Variovorax paradoxus: one gene and its partner. The protein of the gene in region 1 interacts with the protein of each later gene in a pairwise test. Links are inferred from orthologs where the notes say so. Each region holds a gene or a part of one and is shown in the gene's direction. Other genes may lie near its edges.

Region 1 (6,801 bases):
GCACGGTGAGGTCGATGCGCCCCTCGTGAAAGCGCTTGGTGAGGCCGCGGGCCTTCAGGACGACGCCATCATTGGCGCCGGGCCGCCCCAAGCCATTGGCGGCCGCCTCAGGGGGCAGAGAGGACACGTCAGTGCCGAGCGTGGGGGTCCGTTCACTCATAGCGCAGGGCCTCGGCGGGGTTGACGCGGCTCGCGCGCCAGCTCGGATACAGCGTGGCCAGGAAGGCCAGGACAAGGGAAATGATTGCAATCGGCATGATGTCGCTGCGCTGCGGATCGCTCGGCATCTTGCTGATCAGGTAGATGTCCTTGGGCAGGAAGCTCGCATGAAAAAGCTGCTCGAGCGCGGGCACGATCACGTCGATGTTGTAGGCAATGCCCAGCCCCAGCAGCAGCCCGGCCACGGTGCCGATCACGCCGACCATGGCGCCCTGCACCACGAAGATGCCCATGATGCTGCGCGGCGAGCTGCCCAGCGTGCGCAAGATGGCAATGTCCGCCCGCTTGTCGGTCACGGTCATTACCAGCGTGGAAACCAGGTTGAAGGCCGCCACCGCCACGATGAGCGTGAGGATGATGAACATCATGCGCTTCTCGACCTGCACGGCCGCAAACCATGTCTTGTTCTGGCGCGTCCAGTCGCGAATGAGAAACTGCCCCGGCAGCGTCACAGCCATCTGGTCGGCCACGTCGCGTGCCTCGTTCAGGTCCTTGAGCTTGATGCGTATGCCGGTGGGCCCGTCGAGCCGGAACACGCGCTGGGCATCTTCCGCGTGAATCATGGCCAGCGCCGAGTCGTATTCGTAGTGGCCCGAATCGAAGGTGCCCACCACGGTGAACTGCTTGAGCCGCGGCACCACGCCCGCCGGCGTGACCTGACCGCCGGGTGCCACCAGCGTGACCTGGTCGCCGGGCTGCACGAAGAGCGACCGCGCCAGCTCGCCGCCGAGCACGATGCCGAATTCACCCGGCACCAGCTTGTCGAGCGTGCCCTTTTGCGCGGTGGTGGCAATGTCGGTGACCTCGGGTTCGAGCTTGGGCACGATGCCGCGCACCAGCGTGCCCTTCATGTCCTCGCCGCGCGCGATGAGCGCCTGCGTGGCAATGAAGGGAGCCGCGCCGACCACCTCGAGGTTCTTGCGCGCGGCAGCCATGATGGCGTCGATGTCGGGCAGGGCCTGGCCGTCGCGCGAAAGGATTTCGATGTGCGACACCACGCCGAGCATGCGGTCGCGCACTTCCTTCTGGAAGCCGTTCATCACGCTGAGCACGATGATCAGCGCCGCCACCCCCAACGCGATGCCGAGCATCGACACGCCCGAGATGAAAGAGATGAAGCCGTTGCGCCGTGTCGCCCGGCCTGCGCGCGTGTAGCGCCAGCCGAGCTGCAGTTCATAAGGAAGTCGCATATTTTCAGTTGTTTGACGCGCTTCCGGCGCCAAGGGCGCTTCGGGGCGTTGCATCCCCGGGATTGTGGCATTCCCGGACAATAGGGGAATGGCCGAACCTCTCCCACGTCATCTGTTGATTCCCTTTGCCGGCCGCGGTTCCCCTGCATGCCGCGCGGCCCTGCCATCGCTTTGGCTGCCCAACCTCGAGTCCCTGCTCTTCCGGCTCTCGCTGGTGGAGACCGATACGCAAGACGAAAGCACGCGCTCACCGCCCCATGAACGGGCGCTGGCCGCGGCGCTGGGCATTTCCGCAGCCGACGGCTGCATTCCCTGGGCCGCGCTCGAAGCCAGGCAAATCGGCGTTGCCGAGCCCGGCGACCGCGAAGGCTGGGGTGTGGTGTCGCTGTGCAACTGGCAGGTGGGCATCGACGACGTGGTGCTGGGCGACCCGGCCGCCATCGAGATCGACGCCACCGAGTCGGCCGCGCTGCTGGCTGCCGCACATCCTTTCTTCGAGGAAGACGGCATTGCGCTGCACCCCTCTTCCACCCCCGGCCGCTGGCTGGCGCGCGCGCGAATCTTCGACGGCCTGGCAACGGCATCGATCGACCGTGCGGTGGGCCACCCGATTTCGCAGTGGTCGCCGCTGGCCGAAGCCGCACGGCCGCTGCGCCGCCTCCAGAATGAAATGCAGATGCTGCTCTACACCCAGCGCGTGAACGACGACCGCGCCGCCCGCGGCGTGCCGCCGATCAACTCTTTCTGGCTCAGCGGCACTGGCGCGCTGCAGGCGGACACGCTTTCGCCCGCCGCGCCCGCGCCCACCGTGAGCGACGCGCTGCGCGTGGCCGCATTGCGCGACGACGGGCCCGGCTGGGCACAGGCCTGGCAAGCACTGGATGCGGGTGCCATCGCCAGCCTGCTGGCCGACTACACCGCCGGCGCCGACATCGCGCTCACGCTGTGCGGCGACCGTGCGGCGCAGCGCTATGCATTGCAGCAGCGCGGCCTGGTGGGTTGGGCCAAGAGCCTGTTCGACCGGCCGCGCGCCGCCAACGTGCTCGAGGGCCTATGAAAATCATCGCCAGGGAAATTCCGCCCCGCACCGTCTGGGCGCTGGAGCAGGCCGGCGTGCACCCCTTGCTGGCCCGCCTTTTTGCAGCGCGCGGCGTGCTGGCCAAGGACGAGCTCGACGACGGCCTGGCGCGCCTGCTGCCGCCCGACACGCTGCACGGTACGCGCGAGGCCGCGGTGCTGCTCGCCGACGCCATGGCGCAGGACAAGCGCCTGTGCATCGTGGCCGACTACGACTGCGACGGCGCCACGGCCTGCGCCGTCGCGGTGCGAGGCCTGCGCCTGCTTGGCGCAAGGAACGTGAGCTACCTGGTGCCCGATCGCGTGGTCGACGGCTATGGCCTCACGCCGCCCATTGCCGAGCGCGTGGCGAACAGCGGCGCCGACATGCTGATTACCGTGGACAACGGCATTGCCAGCGTTGAAGGCGTGGCCGCTGCCAAGGCGCGCGGCCTGCAGGTGCTGGTGACCGACCACCACCTGCCCGGCCCGGAATTGCCCGCTGCCGATGTGCTGGTGAACCCCAACCAGCCGTGCTGCGGCTTCGAGAGCAAGAGCATTGCCGGCGTGGGCGTGATGTTCTATGTGCTGCTGGCGCTGCGCTCCGAATTGCGCACGCGCGGCATCTTCACGGCGGCCACGCAGCCCAAGCTCGACGTGCTGCTTCCGCTGGTGGCGCTGGGCACGGTGGCCGACGTGGTGAAGCTCGACGCCAACAACCGCCGCCTCGTTGCACAGGGCCTTCGGCGCATTCGCGCCGGCGCGCTGCCGGCGGGCATTGCAGCGCTGTTCAAGGCCGCCGGGCGCAACGCCGCAGTGGCCACCACTTTCGATTTCGGCTTTGCGCTCGGCCCCCGCATCAATGCGGCCGGCCGGCTCGCCGACATGACGCTGGGCATCGAATGCCTGCTGACCGACGACACGGGCCGCGCCGACGAACTCGCGCGCATGCTCGACGGCATCAACCGCGAGCGGCGCGACATCGAGGGCGGCATGCGCGACCAGGCGCTGATGCTGGCCGAGTCGCTGTTCGGCCCCGATGCCAAGGGCGGCGAAGCGCCGCCGGCCGCCATCAGCGTGTTCGACGCCGAATTTCACGAGGGTGTGGTCGGCATCGTGGCCTCGCGCCTGAAAGACCGCTTCCATCGCCCGACCTTCGTTTTTGCCGCGAGCGGCGCACCGGGCAAGGAGCATGAGCTCAAGGGCTCGGGCCGGTCGATTCCGGGCTTTCACCTGCGGGATGCGCTCGACCTGGTGGCCAAGCGGCATCCGGGCGTGCTGCTGCGCTTCGGCGGCCATGCAATGGCGGCGGGCTGCACCGTGGCGCGCGAGAAGTTCGAGGTGTTCGAGCGCGCCCTGGCCGAGGTGGCGCACGAGTGGCTCGACGCAGCCACGCTAACCCGGCGCCTCGACACCGACGGCCCGCTGGAACGCGAGTACATGCGCATCGACCTCGTCGACACGCTGCACCGCGAGGTCTGGGGCCAGGGCTTTGCGCCGCCCACCTTCAGCGAGGAAGTGGAGGTGGTGTCGCAACGCCTCGTGGGCGAAAAGCACCTGGCGCTCAAGCTGCGGCACCAGGGCCACCCGGTCGACGGCATCTGGTTCGGCCATACCGACCCGCTGCCCGCGCGCGTGAAGCTCGCCTTCAGGCTCGATGCCGATGAGTGGCAGGGGGTGCGCCGCGTGCGCTTCCTGGTCGAAGGAGCAGAGATCTAACGCGCCCTTCAGCTCGCGCGACACGGCGGGCATGCGGTCGGGACGGATTCCTACGCGGACCGGGCCGGAGCGTTCTACGGTGGTCATTTGCATGAGGAGCCCAGGCACCATGAAATCGACCACTGCATCACCTCCCAAATCCACCAAGTCATCCAAGTCAGCGGGACCAGCCGAGACGGCAGCCAAGCATCGGGAAGTCCAGCGTGCGCAAGATGAAAAGGACAGCGCGAAACCCGCCGCCAAGAAGTCCAGCCAGCCCGCACAGGCAGGCTCTCGCCCACAGCCGGCCAACCCCATGCCGGCACAGCACCTGAGCAAGCCCGGCCAAGAAGCGGACATGGCGCTGCGCCCCCGCTTCGAGGCGCCGGACTACCAGGGCAGCGGCAAGCTAGAGGGCATGACGGCACTGATCACCGGCGGCGACTCGGGCATTGGACGCGCCGTGGCGCTGCTCTATGCGCGCGAAGGCGCCGACGTGGCGATCGTGCATCTCGACGAAGACGATGACGCGGACGAAACCCGGCGGCACGTGGAGGACGAAGGCGCGCGCTGCATCGTGATCAAGGGCGACGTCTGCGATCCGGCGTTCTGCCGCGAAGCGGTCGACAAGACCATCGAAGCCTTCGGCAAGCTCGACATCCTGGTGAACAACGCGGCCTTCCAGCTGCATGCGGCGTCGATCGAGGACATTACCGATGAGCGCTTCGACCTGACGCTCAGGACCAACGTGTTCGGCTATTTCCAGATGGCGCGCGCCGCGGTACCGCACCTGGGCCAGGGCTCGTCGATCATCAACACCGGCTCGGTCACCGGCCTGGAGGGAAGCGCACACCTGCTCGACTACTCGACCACCAAGGGTGCCATCCACGCCTTCACCAAGTCGCTGGCGAGCAACCTGCTGCCGAAGGGCATTCGCGTGAATGCGGTAGCGCCCGGCCCGGTGTGGACGCCCTTGAACCCGGCGGACAGCCCCCCTGAAAAGGTAAAAGACTTCGGCAAGAACACCGACATGCAAAGGCCGGCACAGCCCGAGGAGCTCTCCCCCGCGTATGTGTTCCTGGCCGCGCCGAGTTGCGCCAGCTACATCACCGGCATCGTGCTGCCGATCACGGGCAGTGTGGGCGCGGTTTGAACTGCCGAGACGACGTAGCACGGTTTCGATGCAAGCCGTCCTGAGGAATGTGCTGACTACACTGTGCACCGGCTTGCGTTGTGCATGCGTGTTCACATGTTCCAAGGTTCCAATGAAAGTCTCCGTCTCCGCTCTTCTGGTGGCCGCCGCGCTTGCCGCGTCTGCCCTGCCCGCCGTCGCACAGGTTTCCGTCAACATCAACCTGCCCCTGGTCCAGGTGGCGCCTCCCGCGCCTCGCTATGAGCCCATGCCGGGCCCCAGGGCCCGCCAGGTGTGGGTGCCAGGGCACTGGCAATGGAACCAGCGCGCCTATGTCTGGCGCGCCGGCTTCTGGCAGGCTGCACGGCCGGACTACGCATATGCGCCCGGCCGCTGGGTTCAGGCGGACGGCGGATGGCGGTGGAAGGAAGGCAACTGGCGCCGGGCGGAGAGGCCTCGCCACGCCGACCATGGCGACGACCACGGCGGCGGCAGGCACCAGCACTGCCCACCGGGGCAAGCCAAGAAAGGTCGTTGCTGATCTCTGTCAGCCGCCGGAAATGAAAAAAGGGGCGAGAAATCGCCCCTTTTTTTGCTTGCCGGCCGAGGCGAATGCCTTTCCGGGATCTTCGATATGGTGCCGCTTGTCGGAATCGAACTGACGACCTTCCGCTTACAAGGCGGGTGCTCTACCAACTGAGCTAAAGCGGCACGAATCCTGGGATTTTAGCGGTGCGAAACGCGCCTACTTCACGCGCTTGAGCGAGGGGCGGCTGCCGCCACCGGCCGGAGGGCGCGGCGGCTCGTCGTGCGGATCGGTGGAGGAGCCGGAATCGTCACCGACATCGACCATTTCATCCGCGTCTTCCCCCGTAACCAGGTGCACGATCTTGCCGGCATCGCCTTCGGTGCCGCGCGAGGCATCGCGCAGCGGCATGCGCGCAGGCCCCTGTGGCGAAGGCGCTCCGGCAGAAGCACCGCCCTCGGCGCCGCTGCCCGCAGGCACGGGAGCCGGAAAGGCCATGCCCTGCCCGTTCTCGCGCGCATAGATCGCGATCACCCGGCCCACGGGCACGATGATTTCACGCGCGCTGCCGGCAAAACGGGCCTTGAACTCGATGAAGTCGTTGCCGAGCTTGAGCGAGCTGGTCGCGTCGAAGCTGATGTTCAGCACGATCTCGCCGTTCTTCACGTACTCGCGCGGCACTTGGACGGTGTCGTCGACCTGCACCGCGACATAGGGCGTGAACCCGTTGTCGGTGCACCATTCGTACAGCGCCCGAATGAGGTACGGGCGGGTGGAGGACGACTCGAGCGCGTTGATCATGAATTTTCTACCGTGCAATCTCTGGCTTCGACTCTTCGCAGAACACCGCGGAACCGGCTTTGCCGGGCCGCCGGTGTTGCCCCCGGCGAGGGGGTTGGAGAAGCGACACGAAGTGCGCGAAGCCTGGGGGAGAGCCTAGTTATTTGCGCATGACCTTTTCGGACGGGGTGAGCGCTTCG
Region 2 (7,309 bases), 4.2 Mb from region 1 along the record:
CTGAGCGGCGAGTCCGACGTGCCGCATCCCAACATGGACGAGCCCCCGGTACCGGGCGTGGTCACGTTGCGCAACGGCGAAATGCGCGGCAAGCCGGTGCGGGTGGCCTCGCTCTGGTTGTCCAATGACGACGACGACTCGGCGCCCGCGCTGCTGCAGGTGGCCGAGACGCGCGAGAAGCAGTCGGTGCTGGCCACCGAAATCATCAAGGGCGTGCTGCTGCCGCAGTTCGCGATCCTGCCGCTCGCGGTGCTGCTGATCTGGCTGGCGCTGGTGCGCGGCATCAAGCCGCTGTCGGTGGTGGAGGCGCGTATCCGCGAGCGCCGCCCGGGTGACTTGAGCCCGCTCGACGAATCGTCGGTGCCGCTCGAAGTGGTGCCGCTGGTGTCTTCGGTCAACGAGCTGCTCGACAAGCTCAACGACTCGATCCACACCCAAAAGCGCTTTCTCGCCGACGCGGCGCACCAACTCAAGACGCCGCTCGCGGGCCTGCGCATGCAGGCCGACCTGGCGCAGCGCGAAGGTGCCAATGCCGACGAGCTCAAGCAGTCGCTCAAGCAGATCGGCCGCGCCAGCGTGCGCGCCACGCACACCGTGAACCAGCTGCTCTCGCTCGCGCGCGCCGAAAGCACCGGCGCGGGCACAGGCCGCCAACCCTGCGACTTGGCCCGGCTCACCATTGAAGTGGTGCGCGAAGCCGTGCCGCGCGCCATCGAAAAGCGCATCGACCTCGGTTACGACGGCGCAGAAGCCGGCGCGCCCGGCGTGGTGCTCGAAGGCAACCCGACCCTGCTGAAGGAACTGGTGCGCAACCTGGTCGACAACGCCATCAACTACACGCCCTCCATCCCCGAGCGGCCGGGCGTGATCACCGCGCGCGTGCTGGCCGACCCGTTCGGGCACGTGGTGCTGCTGCAGGTGGAAGACAACGGCCCGGGCATTGCGGAATCCGATCGCGAACTGGTGTTCGAGCCCTTCTACCGCGTGCTCGGCAACGAGGCCGATGGTTCGGGGCTGGGCTTGCCGATCGTGCGGGAGATTGCCAACCAGCACCATGCGCAGGTCAAGCTCGAAGACGCGCACCCGGGCCGGCAACCGCCGGGCGCGCGCTTCACGGTGCGGTTCGAGGGCGAAGAACTGGCGCCTTGAGCTGCGGCGCGTTCAGGGCGCGGCGGCAGTGTTGCCGGTCTTGCCGTCCTTGCGGATCTGCAGCCACTCGGGATGAACCTGGCGCGAGAGGCGCTGCGGCTCGCGCTCGGTGATGCCTGCCGGCATCAATCCGAATCCGGCAAGGTCGCCGCGGGCCCACAGCCAGTAGCCGACATTGGCCAGGACGAGAACGATCAATACAAGGCGCAACTTCATGGTGGATCTCAAAAAGCCATGCCGCGAGGACGCACGCTGACCTCGTCGCTCGAGACCATCTGCAAGCCGCCGGCCGTGCGCACCTGCAGTTCGCCGCCCCAGCCCACGCCTTCGCATGTGCCAAAGGTGCCGTCGCTGAGCTGAACCTCGCGTCCGCGCAATGCGTCGCGCGCGGCAAAGCGCTCGGCAAAGGGCGCGAAGCCCTGCGCCTCGAAAGCCTGCACGCTGCGCACCAGCGGCGCGGCAAGTTCGGCAAGCACGTCGGGCCCCGTGGCGTCAGGGCGCCATTGGCGCAGCCACGCGGGCGGCGTGCGCATGCCCTCGGCTTCGCGCGGGCCGATGTTGATGCCGATGCCGATCACCAGGTAGCGCGGCGTCGCCGCCGCTTCGGCGCGGCCCGCATGCGGCATGGCGGTTTCGATCAGGATGCCGGCCAGCTTGCGGTCGTTCACCCACAGGTCGTTGGGCCATTTGAGCGCCACCTTCGCATCGCCCGACGGGTCGAGGCTTTCCGCCACGCTGACACCCACGGCCAGCGAGAGACCCGACCAGTCGCGCGGCGCGAGCGGCAGGCCCAGCGAAAAAGTGAGCGAGGCGGCGTTTTGTTGCTCGCCCTGCTGCGCGCTTTGCCAGGGCCGGCCAAGACGGCCGCGCCCGGCGGTCTGGCGCTCGGCCACCAGCAGCACCGGCTCGGCGCGGCCGGCGCGCGCGCGGCGCATGAGCTCGGTGTTGGTCGAGTCGATCTCGGCCACGGCCTCGACCGCGAAGCCGGGCAAGAGCGGGGCCACCGCCGCGGCAATCCGGTCTTCGAACCAGTCGGCCATGGTGCTCATGCTCAGCCCTTGTCGGCCTCGTCCTTTTTGGCTTTCTTTTTTTCCGACTTCTTTTCAGCCTTTTTCTCGGCTTTCTTGTCTGCCTTTTTCGCTTCTTTTTTCTCGGCCTTTTTCTTCTCGGCCTTCTTCTTGGCTTTTTTCTTCTTTTTCTTTTCTTCGTCTTCGTCCTTGGGCGTCAGCAGCGTGCCGCGGCAATTCTCGGAGCCGCACCAGCACGGAAACTCGGCCAGCAGCTTCGGCGTGTAGGGCTCGTCGATGATCAGGCCGTAGTCGTAGTTGAGCTCTTCTCCTGCAACGATGTTTCGCAGCGCCTTGATATAAACGCGCCCGTTGACCTCGTCGGCCTCGCAATTCGGCTCGCACGAATGATTGATCCAGCGTGCGGCATTGCCGTTCACGTTGCCGTCGATCACGCGGCCGTCGTCGATGTGGAAGTAGAAGGTGTGGTTGGGCTGGGAGGGGTCGTGCGGGTGGCGGCGCAGCGCCTCTTTCCAGCTGATGACTTCGCCCTTGTATTCGATCAGCGTCTCGCCTTCTGCCAGGTCGTCCACGGCGAACACGCCATTGCCGTGGACATCCGAACGCCGCATCTGAATGCGGCGGCCGGCGAATTGTGGGGATTTGGAAGGCATCGCCGAAGTCTGTTAGGTTGAATATGCACACATGCGCGTGTGCGCGTGCGCACACGCGGGAAGCCGCAGATTGTATGTGGCCCCCACGCTCTCGCACGGCGTGTCGTCGCTGCCCCCCGAAGGGGGCCGCAGGCCGCCCTGAGGTGGCTCGGCGCCGGCGTGGGAACTCTTTTAGGAATGTTGATGAAGACTTTGGTAATTGCAGAAAAGCCGTCGGTGGCACAGGACATCGTCCGCGCCCTCACGCCGGTGGCCGGCAAGTTCGACAAACATGACGAGCATTTCGAGAACGAAAGCTATGTCGTGACCAGCGCTGTCGGCCACCTGGTCGAAATCCAGGCGCCCGAGGAGTTCGACGTCAAGCGGGGCAAGTGGAGCTTCGCGAACCTGCCGGTGATTCCGCCCCACTTCGACCTGAAGCCGGTCGACAAGACAAAGACGCGCCTGAACGCCGTGGTCAAGCAGGCCAAGCGCAAGGACGTGACGCAACTCATCAATGCCTGTGACGCGGGCCGCGAGGGCGAGCTGATCTTCCGGCTCATCGAGCAGTACGCGGGCGGCAAGACCGGCCTGAACAAGCCGGTGAAGCGCCTGTGGCTGCAGTCGATGACGCCGCAGGCCATACGCGACGGCTTCGACGCGCTGCGCACCGAAAAGCAGATGCAGGGCCTGGCCGACGCCGCGCGTTCGCGCTCCGAGGCCGACTGGCTGGTGGGCATCAACGGCACGCGGGCCATGACGGCCTTCAATTCGCGCGACGGCGGCTTCTTCCTGACGACCGTGGGCCGCGTGCAGACGCCCACGCTCTCGGTGGTGGTCGAGCGCGAGGAAAAGATCCGCAAGTTCGTGAGCCGCGACTACTGGGAAATCCACGGCGTGTTCCAGGCCGAGGCCGGCCAGTACCCCGGCAAGTGGTTCGACGCCAGCTTCAAGAAGCCGCCGCCGGGCCCAGACGGTGCGACCGATGCCGAAATTCGCGCCGACCGCGTGTGGAGCGAGCGCGAAGCCCGCGAGATCGCCGATGCGGCGCGCGGCAAACCCGCCACCGTGACGGAAGAAAGCAAGCCGACCACCCAGGCTTCGCCGATGCTGTTCGACCTGACTTCGCTGCAGCGCGAGGCCAACGGCCGCTTCGGCTTCTCGGCCAAGACCACGCTGGCGCTGGCGCAGAGCCTGTACGAACGCCACAAGGCCCTCACCTACCCGCGTACCGACTCGCGCGCGCTGCCCGAGGACTACCTGCCGGTGGTGAAGGACACGATGAAGATGCTTGCCACCAGCGGCATGAAGCATCTGGCGCCCTTTGCGCAGCAGGCGGTCGACGGCAGCTACGTGAAGCCGAACAAGCGCATCTTCGACAACGCCAAGGTGTCGGATCACTTCGCCATCATTCCGACCCTGCAGGCGCCGAGCGGCCTTTCGGACGCCGAGCAGAAGCTGTACGACTTCGTCGTGCGCCGCTTCATGTCGGTGTTCTTCCCGAGCGCCGAATTCCAGGTGACCACCCGCATCAGCACCGTGGAAACCGGCGGCAAGAAGTACCCGTTCCGCAGCGACGGAAAGGTGCTGGTCAAGCCGGGCTGGCTCGCCATCTGGGGCAAGGAAGCCATCAACGACGATGACGAGAAGGACGGCAAGAACCTGGTGGTGGTGAAGCCTGGCGAAACGGTAAAAACCGAATCGGCCGACCTGAAAGCGCTGAAGACCCGGCCGCCGGCGCGCTATTCGGAAGCCACGCTGCTGGGCGCCATGGAAGGCGCCGGCAAGACCATCGACGACGACGAACTGCGCGAGGCCATGCAGGAAAAGGGCCTGGGCACGCCAGCCACGCGCGCGGCCATCATCGAAGGGCTCATCAACGAGAAATACATGCTGCGCGAAGGTCGCGAGCTGATTCCGACGGCCAAGGCCTTCCAGCTCATGACGCTGCTGCGCGGCCTGGGGGTGGAAGAACTCTCCAAGGCCGAGCTCACGGGCGAGTGGGAATACAAGCTCGCGCAAATGGAAAAGGGCGCGCTCAGCCGCGACGCCTTCATGCGCGAGATTGCCGAAATGACGCAGCACATCGTCAAAAAGGCCAAGGAATACGACCGCGACACCGTGCCCGGCGACTACGCCACGCTTGCCACGCCCTGCCCCAACTGCGGCGGCGTGGTGAAGGAAAACTACCGCCGCTACAGCTGCACCGGCAAGGCCGGGCAGGAGCCCTGCGGCTTCTCGTTCGGCAAGTCGCCGGCGGGCCGCACTTTTGAAGTGGCCGAGGCCGAGGCACTGCTGCGCGACAAGCACATCGGCCCGCTGGAAGGCTTCCGCTCCAAGGCCGGTTGGCCCTTCACATCGGAGATCGTGCTGAAGTTCGACGACGAAGCGAAGAACTGGAAGCTGGAGTTCGACTTCGGCGACGACAAGAACGCCGACACCGGCGAGATCGTCGATTTCAGCGAGCAGGACACCGTGGGCCCCTGCCCCATCTGCGGCGCGCCGGTGTTCGAGCACGGCAGCAACTACGTCTGCGAGAAGTCGGTTCCTACCAATGCACAGCCGACGCCGAGCTGCACCTTCAAGACCGGCAAGATCATCCTGCAGCAGCCGGTGGAGCGCGCGCAGATGGAAAAGCTGCTTGCCACCGGCAAGACCGACCTGCTCGACAAGTTCGTGAGCATGCGCACCCGCCGCGCCTTCAAGGCCTTCCTGACCTGGAAGGCCGAAGAAGGCAAGGTGACCTTCGAATTCGCCCCGCGCGAAGGCGGCAGCAAGTTCCCGCCGCGCAAGACCTTCGGCAAGGCCGCACCGGCAGGCAAGACGGCCGCAGCCAAGAAGGTGGCGGCAAAGAAGACCCCTGCCGCCAAGAAAGCACCCGCTGCCAAGAAGGCCGCGGCGCCACGCAAGCCCGGCGCGGGACTGAAGCCGAGCGAATCGCTGGCTGCGGTCATCGGGGCCGAGCCGGTGGCGCGCACCGAGGTCATCAAGAAGCTGTGGGACTACATCAAGGCCAACGGCCTGCAGGACGCGACCAACAAGCGTGCGATCAATGCCGACGCCAAGCTCAAGCCGGTGTTCGGCAAGGACCAGGTGACGATGTTCGAACTGGCGGGCATCGTGGGCAAGCACCTGTCGGCGCCCTGACGGCACGCTGAAGGCTGGGAGCGCCCGTCAGGAAAGGGCGGGCGTTTCCGGCGTCGGCGCGTTGCGATCGACCTCCGCCAGCAGCCAGCGGCGGAAATGGTCGAGCGTGGCCAGCTGGCCCCGGCCCTCGGGGTAGCAGAACCAGTAGCCCTCGTTGCCGCGGTAGCCGCCGCCCGGCAGCGGCTCGTCCACCAGCCCGGACGCGATTTCGTCCTGCACCAGGCAGCGCGGCACCAGCGCCACGCCCATGCCCACCATCACCGCGCGGATCATGGTCTGGAACTGGTCGAACTGCGGGCCGGCCAGCGGATCGAGCCCGCGCACGCCGTGCGCCTCGCTCCATTGCAGCCATGACTGCGGCACCGTGACGTGGCGCAGCAACGTGCAGCGCGCCACGTCTTGCGGCGTGCGAATGGCCACCTCGGCCAAGCCCGCGCGCGGCGCAATCAGCGCCACGTCCTGCCCCGCCAGGTAGTGCGAACGAGCCCCGGGCCAGTGGCCGTCGCCGAAGAGGATGGCGCAGTCGAGTTCGGGCCGCTCGAAGTCGTAGCCGTGCGTGTAGGGCACGAAATGCAGGGTGATCTGGGGATGGTGCCGCTGGAAGTCGGGCAGGCGCGGAATGAGCCACTTGGCGCCGAAAGTGGGCAGCGTGGACAGGTGCAGCGCGCCGCCGCCGTCGCCGCTGGTAATGAGCTCCAGCGTGGCCCCCTCCAGCTGCGCGAGCACGGCACGCACCGACTTCTCGTAGCGCTCGCCCGCGGGTGTGAGCGCCAACCGCTTGCGGCTGCGCTCGAACAGCGGCACGCCGATCCAGCGTTCCAGCTCCTGCACCTGCTTGCTGACCGCGCCCTGCGTCAGGTGCAGCGCCTCGGCGGCGCGCGACACGCCGCCGAAGCGCACCACGGTGGAAAAGGCGCGCAGCAGGTTCAGCGGTGGATTGAGGCGGCGGAGCGACATGGCTGGAAGCCCATTAAAACATTCCAGATCAGAATGTTAGCTGGTCTATCCTTTGCTTCAGGTAGAGCAGCAACTTTTGCTTCATTACTCCCTGTCTGATTGGAATAGACCCCATGCAACGTCGTCATCTTCTTTCCGCCCTGGCCGCTGTTTCTGTCGCTCCAGGAATATCCTTTGCCCAACAAGGCAAGCCGATCCGCATGATCGTGCCCTTCCCGCCCGGCGGCGCCACCGACATCACGGCGCGCGTGCTCTCGGAGCCGCTGGCCAAGATCCTGCAGCAGCCCGTCGTCATCGACAACCGCGCCGGAGCCGGCGGCTCCATCGGCATGGCCGAGGTGGCGCGCTCGGCGCCGGACGGCCTTGCCTTCGGCGTGGCCACGCTCTCCACCCACG

The links.
Region 2: the proteins of recJ (region 1) and GOQ09_RS25600 interact in binary tests that used the Escherichia coli proteins (3 or more experiments, as listed by UniProt). The link is inferred for Variovorax paradoxus from one-to-one orthologs.

What each region holds. Positions count from the first base shown.
Region 1 is NZ_CP046622.1:1,322,802-1,329,602, reverse strand. Bases 1,824-4,823 are described here. They hold recJ (single-stranded-DNA-specific exonuclease RecJ), read left to right. Parts: upstream 1,824-2,462; coding sequence 2,463-4,184; downstream 4,185-4,823. Other genes in these bases: GOQ09_RS06110 (SDR family oxidoreductase), read left to right, coding at 4,294-4,823; GOQ09_RS06120 (hypothetical protein), read left to right, coding at 1,824-2,466. Also shown: lipoprotein-releasing ABC transporter ATP-binding protein LolD, read right to left, coding at 1-160; GOQ09_RS06125 (lipoprotein-releasing ABC transporter permease subunit), read right to left, coding at 153-1,409; more of GOQ09_RS06120, read left to right, coding at 1,498-1,823; more of GOQ09_RS06110, read left to right, coding at 4,824-5,316; GOQ09_RS06105 (YXWGXW repeat-containing protein), read left to right, coding at 5,429-5,836; GOQ09_RS06095 (ClpXP protease specificity-enhancing factor), read right to left, coding at 6,041-6,622; GOQ09_RS06090 (glutathione S-transferase N-terminal domain-containing protein), read right to left, coding at 6,762-6,801. UniProt on the Escherichia coli protein: Single-stranded-DNA-specific exonuclease.
Region 2 is NZ_CP046622.1:5,479,965-5,487,273, forward strand. The notes cover bases 2,649-6,156. They hold GOQ09_RS25600 (DNA topoisomerase III), read left to right. Parts: upstream 2,649-3,013; coding sequence 3,014-5,956; downstream 5,957-6,156. Other genes in these bases: GOQ09_RS25595 (SET domain-containing protein), read right to left, coding at 2,649-2,830; GOQ09_RS25605 (LysR substrate-binding domain-containing protein), read right to left, coding at 5,984-6,156. In the rest of the region: GOQ09_RS25580 (sensor histidine kinase), read left to right, coding at 1-1,149; GOQ09_RS25585 (sporulation protein), read right to left, coding at 1,162-1,365; GOQ09_RS25590 (biotin--[acetyl-CoA-carboxylase] ligase), read right to left, coding at 1,374-2,198; more of GOQ09_RS25595, read right to left, coding at 2,201-2,648; more of GOQ09_RS25605, read right to left, coding at 6,157-6,913; GOQ09_RS25610 (tripartite tricarboxylate transporter substrate binding protein BugE), read left to right, coding at 7,027-7,309.